3 regions of the Paenibacillus sp. V4I5 genome follow, and region 1 is predicted to be linked to each of the others. Evidence: a T-box and tRNA genes for the amino acid it is inferred to sense, from the RefSeq annotation. Region 1 holds a T-box; the other regions hold tRNA genes.
What was found. The T-box of region 1 lies ahead of tyrS (tyrosine--tRNA ligase). A T-box ahead of a tRNA ligase gene usually reads a tRNA of that ligase, here a tRNA-Tyr.
Positions count from the first base shown of each region.

Region 2: it encodes a tRNA-Tyr, which carries the amino acid that the T-box ahead of tyrS (tyrosine--tRNA ligase) is inferred to sense. The anticodon was not compared.
Region 3: it encodes a tRNA-Tyr, which carries the amino acid that the T-box ahead of tyrS (tyrosine--tRNA ligase) is inferred to sense. The anticodon was not compared.

Region 1 is NZ_JAUSZB010000002.1:8,078,869-8,084,020, forward strand. Features, by position in the region: gene QFZ78_RS38245 (transglycosylase domain-containing protein) at 1-2,736, opposite strand, end outside; T-box leader at 2,865-3,143, shown strand; gene tyrS (tyrosine--tRNA ligase) at 3,195-4,454, shown strand; gene rpsD (30S ribosomal protein S4) at 4,500-5,099, opposite strand.
Region 2 is NZ_JAUSZB010000002.1:5,492,104-5,497,255, forward strand. Features, by position in the region: rRNA gene QFZ78_RS26975 (23S ribosomal RNA) at 1-1,655, shown strand, start outside; rRNA gene rrf (5S ribosomal RNA) at 1,725-1,841, shown strand; tRNA gene QFZ78_RS26985 (tRNA-Ile) at 1,897-1,973, shown strand; tRNA gene QFZ78_RS26990 (tRNA-Ala) at 2,058-2,133, shown strand; tRNA gene QFZ78_RS26995 (tRNA-Asn) at 2,137-2,209, shown strand; tRNA gene QFZ78_RS27000 (tRNA-Ser) at 2,287-2,374, shown strand; tRNA gene QFZ78_RS27005 (tRNA-Met) at 2,402-2,475, shown strand; tRNA gene QFZ78_RS27010 (tRNA-Ser) at 2,486-2,574, shown strand; tRNA gene QFZ78_RS27015 (tRNA-Glu) at 2,595-2,669, shown strand; tRNA gene QFZ78_RS27020 (tRNA-Val) at 2,688-2,763, shown strand; tRNA gene QFZ78_RS27025 (tRNA-Met) at 2,789-2,865, shown strand; tRNA gene QFZ78_RS27030 (tRNA-Asp) at 2,897-2,973, shown strand; tRNA gene QFZ78_RS27035 (tRNA-Thr) at 2,992-3,067, shown strand; tRNA gene QFZ78_RS27040 (tRNA-Tyr) at 3,143-3,224, shown strand; tRNA gene QFZ78_RS27045 (tRNA-Gln) at 3,237-3,308, shown strand; tRNA gene QFZ78_RS27050 (tRNA-Lys) at 3,319-3,394, shown strand; tRNA gene QFZ78_RS27055 (tRNA-Leu) at 3,452-3,531, shown strand; tRNA gene QFZ78_RS27060 (tRNA-Gly) at 3,572-3,646, shown strand; tRNA gene QFZ78_RS27065 (tRNA-Arg) at 3,656-3,732, shown strand; tRNA gene QFZ78_RS27070 (tRNA-Pro) at 3,760-3,833, shown strand; tRNA gene QFZ78_RS27075 (tRNA-Gly) at 3,841-3,911, shown strand; gene ade (adenine deaminase) at 4,250-5,152, shown strand, end outside.
Region 3 is NZ_JAUSZB010000002.1:5,953,345-5,958,496, forward strand. Features, by position in the region: rRNA gene QFZ78_RS29170 (23S ribosomal RNA) at 98-3,015, shown strand; tRNA gene QFZ78_RS29175 (tRNA-Asn) at 3,096-3,171, shown strand; tRNA gene QFZ78_RS29180 (tRNA-Ser) at 3,175-3,266, shown strand; tRNA gene QFZ78_RS29185 (tRNA-Glu) at 3,282-3,356, shown strand; tRNA gene QFZ78_RS29190 (tRNA-Val) at 3,370-3,445, shown strand; tRNA gene QFZ78_RS29195 (tRNA-Met) at 3,499-3,575, shown strand; tRNA gene QFZ78_RS29200 (tRNA-Asp) at 3,610-3,686, shown strand; tRNA gene QFZ78_RS29205 (tRNA-Phe) at 3,706-3,781, shown strand; tRNA gene QFZ78_RS29210 (tRNA-Thr) at 3,800-3,875, shown strand; tRNA gene QFZ78_RS29215 (tRNA-Tyr) at 3,885-3,966, shown strand; tRNA gene QFZ78_RS29220 (tRNA-Trp) at 3,979-4,052, shown strand; tRNA gene QFZ78_RS29225 (tRNA-His) at 4,078-4,150, shown strand; tRNA gene QFZ78_RS29230 (tRNA-Gln) at 4,173-4,244, shown strand; tRNA gene QFZ78_RS29235 (tRNA-Gly) at 4,253-4,327, shown strand; tRNA gene QFZ78_RS29240 (tRNA-Cys) at 4,338-4,411, shown strand; tRNA gene QFZ78_RS29245 (tRNA-Leu) at 4,421-4,509, shown strand; tRNA gene QFZ78_RS29250 (tRNA-Leu) at 4,530-4,608, shown strand; gene QFZ78_RS29255 (sensor histidine kinase) at 4,760-5,152, shown strand, end outside.

The DNA of each region.
Region 1 (5,152 bases):
ATCTAGCGAGCTTCCATCTGTATAGGAGGAGCGGCTAGGTGCCGATTCTTTCCCCGCTACATCGACTGCTGTTACGAAATAACCGATTAAGCTAGATCCGGGGATTTGATCAATAAATTTCGTCTCTGCGCCTGCCAAGACAACTTTGCCGCCCATGAGCAGGAACTTGCCGCGGTTATCGGAACGGTATATGCGATAGCCGACGATATCAGGATTCGGACTTGCCTGGAAGGCAATGATTGCCGTGTCACCGGACTTGGTTGTTACAACGTTCGTTGGTGCTGCGGGCTCTTTACCATCATCAACCCGAGGGTCAACTTCGGATGGCGCGTCAACATCATAATCTGTAGGCTTATAATTATCGATCGGCTTACGGCTTTTTTCAGGAAGTTTACTCATCGCTACTTCGATTTCTTTGAGCAATTGACTGATCGATTTTTGTCTTTTAATAACCGTTTTCTCTTGCACGAAATCAGCCGGCGTGTTGTCTTGCGCCATATAATTCAGTCCGCCATATGAACTGATTTTCATCCGTACCATCACATTGTCGACTTCTGTAGGTACATATTTCTTGTTGAAAAGATCAGTAACTAGAAATTCGGACTTAGACGTTAACTCGCTTGGCAGCTTACCGGATAAACTGGATACGGTTGCCGAGACAATACCATCCGGTTTGGCGAATGTTTTGGTAGGAAAGAGATCTGGTTTCTGCTCGATGGTTCGGTTCATAATGAGAGCCCATATATCCTTGGCGTGATTCGTCTGCAATGTTTTTGAAGATAACTTATTAATCGGTTGGTCATAACCAATCCACACCCCAACGGTAATATCAGGGGTAAAGCCCATGAACCAAGCATCGGCATCATCTTGCGTTGAGCCAGTTTTACCAGATATCTCAATTTTGCCATATGATTTGTACTTTTTCATCAAATCAGTTGCTGTCCCTTGGCTAACCACCGTTTTCATCATATCTGTAATCAGATACGCACTTTGTGGGGAATAGACAGGGGTTGGCTTTTGATCATGTGTATAAATCGTTTTGCCATTGGAATCTTTGATTTCGCGAATCATAAACGTCTCATTGAATACGCCTTTATTCGGAATAGATGCATAAGCGCCAGTTAGTTCCTTTACCGAAGTTCCTCGGCTTAGTCCGCCGATTACGCCGGTCTGGGCATAATAATCTTCTTTTTGAATGGACGTGATACCGAGTTTTTTAGCAAATTCCCAGGAATCATTAATACCCACTTTATTCAAAAATATATCAATAGCAGGGATGTTGTAAGACTGGTTTAAAGCTCTTCTTGCTGTCATTAATCCGTGAAACTTGTGATCCCAGTTTTCTGGAAGATGAAAGCCTTTGACACCGTCTTTTAGAATAATTGGGATATCATCCACGATACTAGCCGGCTGAATGGCCCCTTTCTCTAAGGCTGGTATATAGGCGGCAATGGGTTTCATGGTTGATCCAGGCTGTCTGAATGCTTGTGTGGCGTGATTGAGCTGCTCTTCGAAGAAATTGCGGCCCTCAATCATCCCTTTTATAGCTCCGGATTTAGAATCGATCATGATGGCCCCGACTTGTTCCATGCCTTTTTTATCATCTGTAGGGGCAAAGTTTTTATCGTTACTCGATATTTCATGCATGGAATCATAAATGGTCTTGTCTATGGTTGTATAGATTTGATAACCACCACGTAAGAGCTGAGTATGTATACCCTTTAACGCTTCATTATAAGCGGCCTGGTTTTTCTTAGGATCAAGCTCAGGCTTCTGGATCTTCAACAAAATTTCTGCAGCTTCTTTTTCCGTTTCAATCATGAGGTAAGGATAAGTCGTATAAGCCTTCTGAGCCGCAGGGGGCATGGAAGCTTTGAGATCAAATTTAAGTGCTTCTTGGTACTGTTCATTTGTAATTTTCTTTTCTTCCAGCATCCGTTTGAGTACTAACTGTTCACGCGTGACCGCTTTTTTGAAACCATCTTCATCAAAGTCGGGCTTGCTCGTGAAGGCAGAGTACTGCGATGGGGATTGCGGCAAACCGGCTAAGTAAGCTGCTTGAGCAACGTTTAACTTATCCAGATCGTCGATGTTAAAGAGGCCTTTGGCAGCTGCTTTAATCCCATATAGATTATAGCCTGTCGCGCCATTGCCATAAGGAATTTTGTTTAAATAAGCAAGCAAAATTTCATCCTTGGACATTAGGCGTTCCATCCGCAGCGCGAGCAGCAGCTCTCTTGCTTTACGGCCATCATCGCGGTCGAGTGTAAGAAATACCCGTCTGGCAAGCTGTTGCGTAATCGTACTTCCACCTGTTTGTACTTCTTCGTTCAGCAGTTTCTGAGTTACTGCCCGATAAAGCCCGCGGATATCGATCCCGCGATGGTTGTAGAAGTCTTTGTCTTCAATGGCGAGGACAGCGTCTAACAGAAGTTGCGGAATATCGTCTAGCTGAGCGAGACGCCGATCTTCTTCTGTTCGCAATTGCCCAATGACGGTATCATCATTGAAGTAAGCGAAACCTGTGACTGCATTTTCCTGCATCTGCTGACGTATGGCCTCTTCCGTGCGCACAGGATCTTTTTTGACTAGGGCACTGACATACCCGAATGCGGCAGATCCACCGACAATTCCCGCCAAAAAGGCACTAATGATGGTCCATTTTAAGGTAATCCAAGTTACTTTGAATGTAGTTCTCACCCAAGGGCGATTCCATTTAGCGAAAAAATTGCGCATAAGTTCCAATATCCTCCTTACATGAACCCTAATAGTATACCATAACTGCCCCATTTGCGGTAATGATGAAGCGAAGAAACGATGCCGACATGGTTTGACAACACCCGGAAACATGTGATAAATTTTTATCAAATGCGTTGAAAGATCAGCAGTAGGTAGCTTGTGGATGCTTTCAGAGAGCCGGTGGAGGGTGCGAACCGGTACCTGCAGGTTAGTGAATTACGGTCTTGAGCAGTGAATGGGAACCTGCAGCCAAATTAAGCTGCACAAGTAGTATTTGCCGATTAAACCCCGTTAAAGGTTCTTGAGTGAAAATAGCTAGCCGTGCACATAACACCTGTTATAGATGTACGTAACTACTGTTTTAATTAGGGTGGTACCGCGAGTCAAGTCTTCTCGTCCCTTTGTGGATAAGAAGGCTTTTTTTGTATGTTTAAGGAAAAAGGAGATGGATGAACATGGATATTTTGAAGGATTTGGAGTTTCGCGGACTGCTTCATCAAATTACAGATCGAGAGGGCTTAGACAAAAAGCTTAGCGAGGAGCGTGTTACGCTTTATTGCGGCTTTGACCCGACTGCGGACAGCTTGCACATCGGTAGCTTGCTGCCTATTCTAACTCTGAGACGCTTTCAGCTTGCTGGTCACGTTCCTCTAGCACTCGTTGGCGGGGGAACAGGACTGATTGGTGATCCTAGCGGAAAAGCCAATGAGCGAACACTCAATGGGCCTGAAGTTGTTGAGGCTTGGTCACAAAGCATCAAAAATCAGTTATCGCGCTTTCTCGACTTCTCCACCGAAATTGAAAATAGTGCAGAGCTTGTTAACAATTACGATTGGTTAGGATCTCTGAACGTCATCGAATTCCTTCGTGATGTAGGCAAAAACTTTACCGTTAATTACATGTTGGCAAAGGATTCTGTTGATTCACGGATCTCCAAAGGGATTTCTTTCACAGAGTTCAGTTATATGATTCTGCAGTCTTACGATTTCCTGAAGCTCAATGAAACGAAAAATTGCTCTGTGCAAATTGGCGGAAGTGACCAATGGGGTAACATTACAGCTGGCCTTGAGCTTATCGGTAAGTCCACAGATAGACGTGCTTACGGGGTAACCTTGCCGCTTGTGACAAAGAGTGATGGTCAAAAGTTCGGGAAGACAGAAGGCGGAGCTATTTGGTTGGATGCAAGCAAAACGTCTCCTTATCAGTTCTACCAATTCTGGTTGGGCACAGCCGACAACGATGTCATCCGTTTCCTGAAATATTTTACTTTCGTTTCTCATGAGGAAATCGAACGTCTTGAGGAAGAAGTGCAAGCTCAGCCTGAGAAAAGAGAGGCACAGAAACTGCTTGCCCGTGAAGTTACGAAGCTTGTACACGGCGGGGACGCGTTAGAAAGTGCTCTTAACATTACAACGGCTTTATTCAGTGGTAATATTCAGGACCTTTCTCGTACGGAGATTGAAGAAGCGTTCAAGGATGTTCCATCTACAACCATAGAACAAGATGATATTGCGTTGGTTGATTTACTGATTTCCGTAGGAGCAGCACCGTCCAAACGTCAAGCACGTCAAGATATTGAAAGCGGAGCTGTCACGGTCAATGGTGTTAAAGTGACGCAATTCGATGCCGTTACCAAAGATCTGGGTAGGCTCGGAGAGTCTTACCTTGTTATTCGCCGCGGTAAAAAGAATTACTACCTTGTCCAGTTTGCTTAACGAAAAAAAAGCCCCTTAGGGAAATCCCTGAGGGGCTTGCTTTTATTAACGGCTGTAGAACTCGACGATTTGTTTCTCGTCAATTTCTTGTGGAAGCTCAGAACGTTCTGGCAAACGAATGTACTTGCCTTCTACGCTTGCATCGTTGAACTCAAGGTAAGTTGGCAGGTAGTTACGGTTAGTAAGAGCTTCTTTCACTGCGGAAAGACCTTTGCTTCTTTCACGAAGAGCAATAACGTCACCCGTAGATACGATGTAAGAAGCGATATCTACTTTTTTGCCGTTCACAGTAACGTGACCGTGAGCAACTAGTTGACGCGCGCCTGCGCGGGAGTTGGAAAGACCAAGACGGTAAACCAGGTTGTCCAGACGGCTTTCAAGCAAGATCATGAAGTTCTCACCGGAAATACCTTTTAGTTTGGAAGCTTTATCGAACAAGTTGCGGAATTGCTTCTCGTTCAAACCGTACATGTGACGAAGCTTTTGTTTTTCATTTAATTGAACGCCATAGCCGCTCATTTTTTTACGTTGTCCTGGGCCATGTTGACCTGGAGGGAATGGGCGTTTCAAGTCTTTACCGTTACCACTCAAAGAAATACCAACACGACGGCTTAATTTAAATTTAGGTCCTGTATAACGTGACATTTAGGAAAAACTCCTTCTTTTCAACAATTAGTTTAGTAGATAGCATCTAGATG
Region 2 (5,152 bases), 2.6 Mb from region 1:
CAGGTGGAGCGCATACAAGTGAGAATGCCGGTATAAGTAACGAAAAGATCAGTGAGAATCTGATCCGCCGAAAACCTAAGGGTTCCTGAGGAAGGCTCGTCCGCTCAGGGTAAGTCGGGACCTAAGGCGAGGCCGAAAGGCGTAGTCGATGGACAACAGGTGGAAATTCCTGTACCACCGTAGCCGTTATGAGCAATGGAGTGACGCAGAAGGATAGTGACGCGAGCTGATGGATGCTCGTCCAAGCAGTGAGGCTGATGTGTAGGCAAATCCGCACATCGTAAGGCTGGGCTGTGATGGGGAGGGAAATTTAAGTACCGAAGGTCATGAGTTCACACTGCCAAGAAAAGCTTCTAGCCAGGCGAAGGTGCCCGTACCGCAAACCGACACAGGTGGGTGAGAAGAGAATTCTAAGGCGCGCGGAAGAACTCTCGTTAAGGAACTCGGCAAAATGACCCCGTAACTTCGGGAGAAGGGGTGCCTCGGTAGGGTGAATAGCCCGAGGGGGCCGCAGTGAAAAGGCCCAAGCGACTGTTTAGCAAAAACACAGGTCTGTGCGAAGCCGCAAGGCGAAGTATACGGGCTGACGCCTGCCCGGTGCTGGAAGGTTAAGAGGAGTGGTTAGGGACCTCGGTTCCGAAGCTATGAATTGAAGCCCCAGTAAACGGCGGCCGTAACTATAACGGTCCTAAGGTAGCGAAATTCCTTGTCAGGTAAATTCTGACCCGCACGAATGGCGTAACGACTTGGGCGCTGTCTCAACGAGAGATCCGGTGAAATTTTAATACCTGTGAAGATGCAGGTTACCCGCGACAAGACGGAAAGACCCCATGGAGCTTTACTGCAGCTTGATATTGGACTTTGGTACGATCTGTACAGGATAGGTGGGAGCCTTTGAAGCCTGAGCGCCAGCTTGGGTGGAGGCATCGTTGGGATACCACCCTGATCGTATCGGAGTTCTAACCTGGTACCGTGATCCGGTATGGGGACAGTGTCAGGTGGGCAGTTTGACTGGGGCGGTCGCCTCCTAAAATGTAACGGAGGCGTTTAAAGGTTCCCTCAGAATGGTTGGAAATCATTCGCAGAGTGCAAAGGCATAAGGGAGCTTGACTGCGAGACCTACAAGTCGAGCAGGGACGAAAGTCGGACTTAGTGATCCGGTGGTACCGAATGGAAGGGCCATCGCTCAACGGATAAAAGCTACCCTGGGGATAACAGGCTTATCTCCCCCAAGAGTCCACATCGACGGGGAGGTTTGGCACCTCGATGTCGGCTCATCGCATCCTGGGGCTGAAGTAGGTCCCAAGGGTTGGGCTGTTCGCCCATTAAAGCGGTACGCGAGCTGGGTTCAGAACGTCGTGAGACAGTTCGGTCCCTATCTGTCGCGGGCGTAGGAAATTTGAGAGGAGCTGTCCTTAGTACGAGAGGACCGGGATGGACGTACCGCTGGTGTACCAGTTGTCTCGCCAGAGGCATCGCTGGGTAGCTATGTACGGAGGGGATAAGCGCTGAAAGCATCTAAGCGCGAAGCCCCCCTCAAGATGAGATTTCCCAGTATGTAAGACCCCTTGTAGACGACGAGGTTGATAGGTTCGAGGTGGAAGTGCAGCAATGCATGCAGCTGACGAATACTAATCGGTCGAGGGCTTAACCAATAAACCTAAAATTCTAACTTTACGCAAGTTTCGTATCTAGTTTTCAAGGCGCAAACCACGCTTTGACTGTTTGGTGATGATGGCGGAGGGGACCCACGCGTTCCCATCTCGAACACGACCGTTAAGCCCTCCAGCGTCGATGGTACTTGAACCGCAGGGTTCTGGGAGAGTAGAACGTTGCCAAGCAGAATACCCCTAGTGGGTATTTTTTTTGCCGCCCTGTACACTGTTTTACACATTAGGGCCCTTAGCTCAGCTGGTTAGAGCGCACCCCTGATAAGGGTGAGGTCGGTGGTTCGAGTCCACTAGGGCCCACCAATTAACTTCATAGTTAGTATCGGGGTCCACGGAAATTTTTTGGGGTAATATAGGGATCTTTGATGAAATCAGTCTCACTAATATGGGGCCATAGCTCAGCTGGGAGAGCGCCTGCCTTGCAAGCAGGAGGTCAGCGGTTCGATCCCGCTTGGCTCCACCATTTTCCCTGATAGCTCAGTTGGTAGAGCACTCGACTGTTAATCGAGTTGTCACAGGTTCGAGTCCTGTTCGGGGAGTCAAACCCCCAAGAAGTGAAGTGATGCTTTGTAGCATATTCCTATTACTTTTTGGGGGCCCCAATAAACACATTCGTGGAGAAGTGTCCGAGCGGCCGAAGGAGCACGATTGGAAATCGTGTAGGCGTCACAAGCGTCTCGAGGGTTCGAATCCCTCCTTCTCCGTTTCTTTAGATAAAGGAAAGACAATATGGCGGCGTAGCTCAGCTGGCTAGAGCGTACGGTTCATACCCGTAAGGTCGGGGGTTCGAGCCCCTCTGCCGCTACTGATAAATTGGAGAGATACCCAAGTGGCTATAAGGGGACCCTCTGCTAAGGGGTTAGACTGCGTAAGTGGTGCGAGGGTTCGAATCCCTCTCTCTCCGTAGGTAAATTTTTTAAGTTTGGCCCGTTGGTCAAGTGGTTAAGACACCTCCCTTTCACGGAGGTAACAGGGGTTCGAGTCCCCTACGGGTCACCAATAATCTTCATATCCCATGGAGGCTTAGCTCAGCTGGGAGAGCATCTGCCTTACAAGCAGAGGGTCGGCGGTTCGATCCCGTCAGCCTCCACCATATTTTAATATCTGGCTAGTCATGTCGCGGGGTGGAGCAGCCCGGTAGCTCGTCGGGCTCATAACCCGAAGGCCGCAGGTTCAAATCCTGCCCCCGCAACCAAACTCTTTACTGAGTGTTGTTTTCATAGTGTGGAGCTGTGGTGTAGTGGCCTAACATGCCTGCCTGTCACGCAGGAGACCGCGGGTTCGAATCCCGTCAGCTCCGCCATTTTTTATGAATGAATATGCCGTTGTAGCTCAACTGGTAGAGCAACTGACTTGTAATCAGTAGGTTGGGGGTTCAAGTCCTCTCGACGGCACCACAATTCCCAAAAAAGTGAAGATAAGCTTTATAGCAACGCTAATACTTTTTTTGGGCTCGGTAAGGCTTTATATGTGGAGGCTTAGTGAAGTGGCTAAACACGGCAGACTGTAAATCTGCTCTCTTCGAGTTCGGTGGTTCGAATCCATCAGCCTCCATCCAATCTACGTTGGGGATTAGCCAAGCGGTAAGGCAACGGACTTTGACTCCGTCATGCCAAGGTTCAAATCCTTGATCCCCAGTTCTTCACTTGAGTCATTAGCTCAGTTGGTAGAGCACCTGACTTTTAATCAGGGTGTCGTAGGTTCGAATCCTACATGACTCACCATATATAGGGATCTTTAGGCGTAGACTAAAGTCTCTCAGATTGCCTTATTTACAACATGCGCGTATGGCGGAATTGGCAGACGCACTAGACTTAGGATCTAGCGGGCGACCGTGGGGGTTCAAGTCCCTCTACGCGCATCAAATCCTCAGCAGTATTCATACTCCTGGAGGTACCCATGCGGAAGTGGCTCAGCGGTAGAGCATCGCCTTGCCAAGGCGAGGGTCGCGGGTTCGATCCCCGTCTTCCGCTCCATTTAATTAAGCGCCCTTAGCTCAGCTGGATAGAGTATTTGACTACGAATCAAAAGGTCGGGAGTTCGAATCTCTCAGGGCGCGCCATTTTTTATTAGAAATACATATTACTTTCGGGACGTAGCTCAGCTTGGTAGAGCACCTGCTTTGGGAGCAGGGGGTCGCATGTTCAAATCGTGTCGTCCCGATAAACACGCGGGCGTAGTTTAATGGTAGAACTTCAGCCTTCCAAGCTGATCGCGCGGGTTCGATTCCCGCCGCCCGCTTCACAGAAAAAGATCACCTTCGGGTGGTCTTTTTCGTTTGTACAGGAACTCTGTGAACTCAAATTTTAATTTGGAGTGCCCCCATCACCGGTGATGTCATAGAACTATGCCTCGATGATAACCTGCATCTGAATTACATTAGCTCCGTATAATTTAATAAATAGAAATGAGGAATCCTCTGCTGTAGCATGTAACCCTTGAGATAAACCTCTTTCATGGTAAATTTAATGGAGAAGTGATACAAGTAATGCATGTGAACCGATGTTCAGGGGTTGTGACGCTTGTCACCGGATCGGAATAGGTTAATTAATTTACATACATAAAGGAGTACAAAACCCATGATGCTAAATAAAAGAAATAAACTAGTTGAAGTGAGCAGAACGCTAGCTAAGGTTGCAATAGGCGAAGTATTTTCCGATGTAGTCATTAAGAATGGAACACTCGTCAATGTGTATTCTGGTGAATTAATTGAGCATATGGATGTTGCTGTTGCTGCTGGGAGAATTGCCTATGTAGGGAATGCAGACCATACCATTGGGGCTCAAACGGTCATTATCGATGCCACAGGGAAGTATATGTCTCCAGGCTTATTAGATGGTCATATGCATGTTGAAAGCACTATGCTTTCCGTTACCGAGTTTGCCAAAGCGGCATTAGCCAAAGGAACAACGGGGATTTTTATGGACCCACATGAAATTGCCAATGTGTTTGGAACAGAAGGTGTAAGGCTGATGCACGAAGAGGGGCAGCAGCTGCCTCTTAAAGTTTTTACGACTTTCCCATCCTGCGTACCAGCGACTAACGGCTTGGAAGATGCAGGTGCAAGCTTAGAAGTAACCGATATTAAAGAGGGATTGCAGTGGGACAACGTGGTCGGACTAGGCGAAGTCATGAATTTTCCTGGTGTCGTTTACGGTGATCCGAAAATGTGCGGGGAGATTGAAGAAACAATCAAGAGTGGTAAAACGGTCACAGGACATTTTCCGAGTGATGATGATCGTATGCTGCAGGCTTATATGGCATCGGGCGTGACATCTGATCATGAAACCGTAACTAGGGAACAAGGTCTTCACAAAGTCCGCATGGGGATGCACCTTATGATTCGTGAAGGTTCGGCCTGGCATGATGTCAAAGAGGTCATTAAGGTGGTAACCGAAGATAAGGTCAACACGGCCAATATTTCGCTCGTCACGGATGATGTAAGTCCGCAAACGTTGGTGGAGAAAGGGCATCTCAATCAT
Region 3 (5,152 bases), 2.1 Mb from region 1:
GTAAGAACTTAGGTTGTGTTAACCTTCGGGTTACACAAAAATCTTTAACTCTTTCAATAGGAGAGACTTTTGCTTAGCGCAAAAGATCCCTATAAATGGTTAAGCTAGAAAGAGCACACGGAGGATGCCTAGGCACTAGGAGCCGAAGAAGGACGTGGCGAACGACGAAATGCCTCGGGGAGCCGTAAGCAGGCTTTGATCCGGGGATGTCCGAATGGGGGAACCCAGCTGTGGTAATGCGCAGTTACCATGCAGTGAATACATAGCTGCATTGGAGGCATACCCAGGGAACTGAAACATCTAAGTACCTGGAGGAAAAGAAAACAAAAGTGATTCCGTCAGTAGCGGCGAGCGAAAGCGGAATAGCCCAAACCAAGGAGCTTGCTCCTTGGGGTTGTAGGACCTCGTTATGGGGTTAGTTCGGTAGGCGAAGTGATCTGGAAAGGTCCGGCATAGAGGGTAAAAGCCCCGTAGCCAAAATCGAACGAAACCCCTAGAGGTATCCTGAGTACGGCGGGTCACGTGAAACCCCGTCGGAATCCGGCAGGACCATCTGCCAAGGCTAAATACTCCCTAGTGACCGATAGTGAAGCAGTACCGTGAGGGAAAGGTGAAAAGCACCGCGGAAGCGGAGTGAAAAAGAACCTGAAACCGTGTGCTTACAAGAAGTCAGAGCCCTCTATATGGGTGATGGCGTGCCTTTTGTAGAATGAACCGGCGAGTTACGTTCCCGTGCGAGGTTAAGTTGAAAAGACGGAGCCGCAGCGAAAGCGAGTCTGAATAGGGCGCTTTAGTACGTGGACGTAGACCCGAAACCGTGTGATCTACCCCTGTCCAGGGTGAAGGTGAGGTAACACTCACTGGAGGCCCGAACCCACGCATGTTGAAAAATGCGGGGATGAGGTGGGGGTAGCGGAGAAATTCCAATCGAACTCGGAGATAGCTGGTTCTCCCCGAAATAGCTTTAGGGCTAGCCTCGGATGTTGAGTTGTGGAGGTAAAGCACTGATTGGGTGCGGGGCCCGCCAAGGGTTACCAAGTCCAGTCAAACTCTGAATGCCACAAACTTAAATCCGGGAGTCAGACAGTGAGTGCTAAGATCCATTGTCAAAAGGGAAACAGCCCAGACCATCAGCTAAGGTCCCCAAGTGTGTGTTAAGTGGGAAAGGATGTGGAGTTGCACAGACAACCAGGATGTTGGCTTAGAAGCAGCCACCATTGAAAGAGTGCGTAATAGCTCACTGGTCGAGTGACTCTGCGCCGAAAATGTAACGGGGCTAAACACGCCACCGAAGCTATGGCTTGCACAATGTGCATGGGTAGGGGAGCGTTGTATGTACGTAGAATTCTGACCGTAAGGACAGGTGGAGCGCATACAAGTGAGAATGCCGGTATAAGTAACGAAAAGATCAGTGAGAATCTGATCCGCCGAAAACCTAAGGGTTCCTGAGGAAGGCTCGTCCGCTCAGGGTAAGTCGGGACCTAAGGCGAGGCCGAAAGGCGTAGTCGATGGACAACAGGTGGAAATTCCTGTACCACCGTAGCCGTTATGAGCAATGGAGTGACGCAGAAGGATAGTGACGCGAGCTGATGGATGCTCGTCCAAGCAGTGAGGCTGATGTGTAGGCAAATCCGCACATCGTAAGGCTGGGCTGTGATGGGGAGGGAAATTTAAGTACCGAAGGTCATGAGTTCACACTGCCAAGAAAAGCTTCTAGCCAGGCGAAGGTGCCCGTACCGCAAACCGACACAGGTGGGTGAGAAGAGAATTCTAAGGCGCGCGGAAGAACTCTCGTTAAGGAACTCGGCAAAATGACCCCGTAACTTCGGGAGAAGGGGTGCCTCGGTAGGGTGAATAGCCCGAGGGGGCCGCAGTGAAAAGGCCCAAGCGACTGTTTAGCAAAAACACAGGTCTGTGCGAAGCCGCAAGGCGAAGTATACGGGCTGACGCCTGCCCGGTGCTGGAAGGTTAAGAGGAGTGGTTAGGGACCTCGGTTCCGAAGCTATGAATTGAAGCCCCAGTAAACGGCGGCCGTAACTATAACGGTCCTAAGGTAGCGAAATTCCTTGTCAGGTAAATTCTGACCCGCACGAATGGCGTAACGACTTGGGCGCTGTCTCAACGAGAGATCCGGTGAAATTTTAATACCTGTGAAGATGCAGGTTACCCGCGACAAGACGGAAAGACCCCATGGAGCTTTACTGCAGCTTGATATTGGACTTTGGTACGATCTGTACAGGATAGGTGGGAGCCTTTGAAGCCTGAGCGCCAGCTTGGGTGGAGGCATCGTTGGGATACCACCCTGATCGTATCGGAGTTCTAACCTGGTACCGTGATCCGGTATGGGGACAGTGTCAGGTGGGCAGTTTGACTGGGGCGGTCGCCTCCTAAAATGTAACGGAGGCGTTTAAAGGTTCCCTCAGAATGGTTGGAAATCATTCGCAGAGTGCAAAGGCATAAGGGAGCTTGACTGCGAGACCTACAAGTCGAGCAGGGACGAAAGTCGGACTTAGTGATCCGGTGGTACCGAATGGAAGGGCCATCGCTCAACGGATAAAAGCTACCCTGGGGATAACAGGCTTATCTCCCCCAAGAGTCCACATCGACGGGGAGGTTTGGCACCTCGATGTCGGCTCATCGCATCCTGGGGCTGAAGTAGGTCCCAAGGGTTGGGCTGTTCGCCCATTAAAGCGGTACGCGAGCTGGGTTCAGAACGTCGTGAGACAGTTCGGTCCCTATCTGTCGCGGGCGTAGGAAATTTGAGAGGAGCTGTCCTTAGTACGAGAGGACCGGGATGGACGTACCGCTGGTGTACCAGTTGTCTCGCCAGAGGCATCGCTGGGTAGCTATGTACGGAGGGGATAAGCGCTGAAAGCATCTAAGCGCGAAGCCCCCCTCAAGATGAGATTTCCCAGTATGTAAGACCCCTTGTAGACGACGAGGTTGATAGGTTCGAGGTGGAAGTGCAGCAATGCATGCAGCTGACGAATACTAATCGGTCGAGGGCTTAACCAATAAACCTAAAATTCTAACTTTACGCAAGTTTCGTATCTAGTTTTCAAGGAATAAATCCTTGAAGTGAACATTGTTTCTATTCCCTGATAGCTCAGTTGGTAGAGCACTCGACTGTTAATCGAGTTGTCACAGGTTCGAGTCCTGTTCGGGGAGCCATATGGAGAGGTGTCCGAGCTGGCCGAAGGAGCACGATTGGAAATCGTGTAGGCGTCACAAGCGTCTCGAGGGTTCGAATCCCTCTCTCTCCGCCACTATCTTTCTAGCAAGGCCCGTTGGTCAAGTGGTTAAGACACCTCCCTTTCACGGAGGTAACAGGGGTTCGAGTCCCCTACGGGTCACCATTCTTACTTCCATGGAGGCTTAGCTCAGCTGGGAGAGCATCTGCCTTACAAGCAGAGGGTCGGCGGTTCGATCCCGTCAGCCTCCACCATGATTCCTTTAGTAAGACTTGCTTTACTAGGATTCATCATATATGCTTAATGACGCGGGGTGGAGCAGCCCGGTAGCTCGTCGGGCTCATAACCCGAAGGCCGCAGGTTCAAATCCTGCCCCCGCAACCAATCTTCTTATAGAAGAAGATATTGTACTTAGCATGGAGCTGTGGTGTAGTGGCCTAACATGCCTGCCTGTCACGCAGGAGACCGCGGGTTCGAATCCCGTCAGCTCCGCCATTTTTTCAAAATCAAGTAAGGCTCGGTAGCTCAGTCGGTAGAGCAGAGGACTGAAAATCCTCGTGTCGGCGGTTCGATTCCGTCCCGAGCCACCATTTTTACAAACTTAATATGCCGTTGTAGCTCAACTGGTAGAGCAACTGACTTGTAATCAGTAGGTTGGGGGTTCAAGTCCTCTCGACGGCACCATTGCTTTGTGGAGGCTTAGTGAAGTGGCTAAACACGGCAGACTGTAAATCTGCTCTCTTCGAGTTCGGTGGTTCGAATCCATCAGCCTCCATTTACTTTTTCTAGGGGCATAGTTTAAGGGTAGAACAAAGGTCTCCAAAACCTTTGGTGTGGGTTCAATTCCTGCTGCCCCTGCCAAAAAAGTAAGAAACTTAATATTGTGGCGGTCGTGGCGAAGGGGTTAACGCACTGGTTTGTGGATCCAGCATTCGCGGGTTCAAGTCCCGTCGTCCGCCCATTATTACCCAAGTAACATAATGGGGATTAGCCAAGCGGTAAGGCAACGGACTTTGACTCCGTCATGCCAAGGTTCAAATCCTTGATCCCCAGTTTTATATGCGGAAGTGGCTCAGCGGTAGAGCATCGCCTTGCCAAGGCGAGGGTCGCGGGTTCGATCCCCGTCTTCCGCTCCATTATTACTAAGGCGCCATAGCCAAGTGGTAAGGCAGAGCTCTGCAAAAGCTTTACCCCCAGTTCGAATCTGGGTGGCGCCTCCACATTTATTAGCCGGAGTGGCGGAATCGGCAGACGCACAGGACTTAAAATCCTGCGGTAGGTGACTACCGTACCAGTTCAAGTCTGGTCTTCGGCACCATTATCTTTACAACTTCATATGCCGGCATGGCGGAATGGCAGACGCGCTCGACTCAAAATCGAGTCCGAAAGGGTGGAGGTTCGAGTCCTCTTGCCGGTATGAAGCAAAAATAGGACATGAAATCATTTGATTTCATGTCCTATTTTTTATATTGTATGGATATAAAATTTAATGCGTTTGAATCATATACAAATGGCTGTGAAATCGAGAAAATACTTCATTTATTTTTCTGACTGAAAGGAGGATGGATATGAGAAATTCCTTGCGTTTCAAATTCATTACTGGCTTTCTAATCATTATTATTCCGCTTGTATTTTTTCTATTATTTAATAATTTGTATGCAATAAATGTCGTACGAGAGCAAGTCTCCACAACAAATAGCAACTTACTTGCGCAGCATGTAAAGCAAATCAATCAGATATTTGCTGAAACTAACACCTATCTGTATGATTTATGGGATAACGAAATTGACATTAATCAGCTAAATGATCTCACATTTGGTACGGACGAGTATTTGCTAACTAAAAAAAGAATAGTCAATCGCTTTCAAACGAACCTCAATTATTTTTTTCTGCTGGATACCATATTTCTTTTTAATGACCGGACACAGGATGTGACCTTTGTAACTAAAAAGGATTATTAT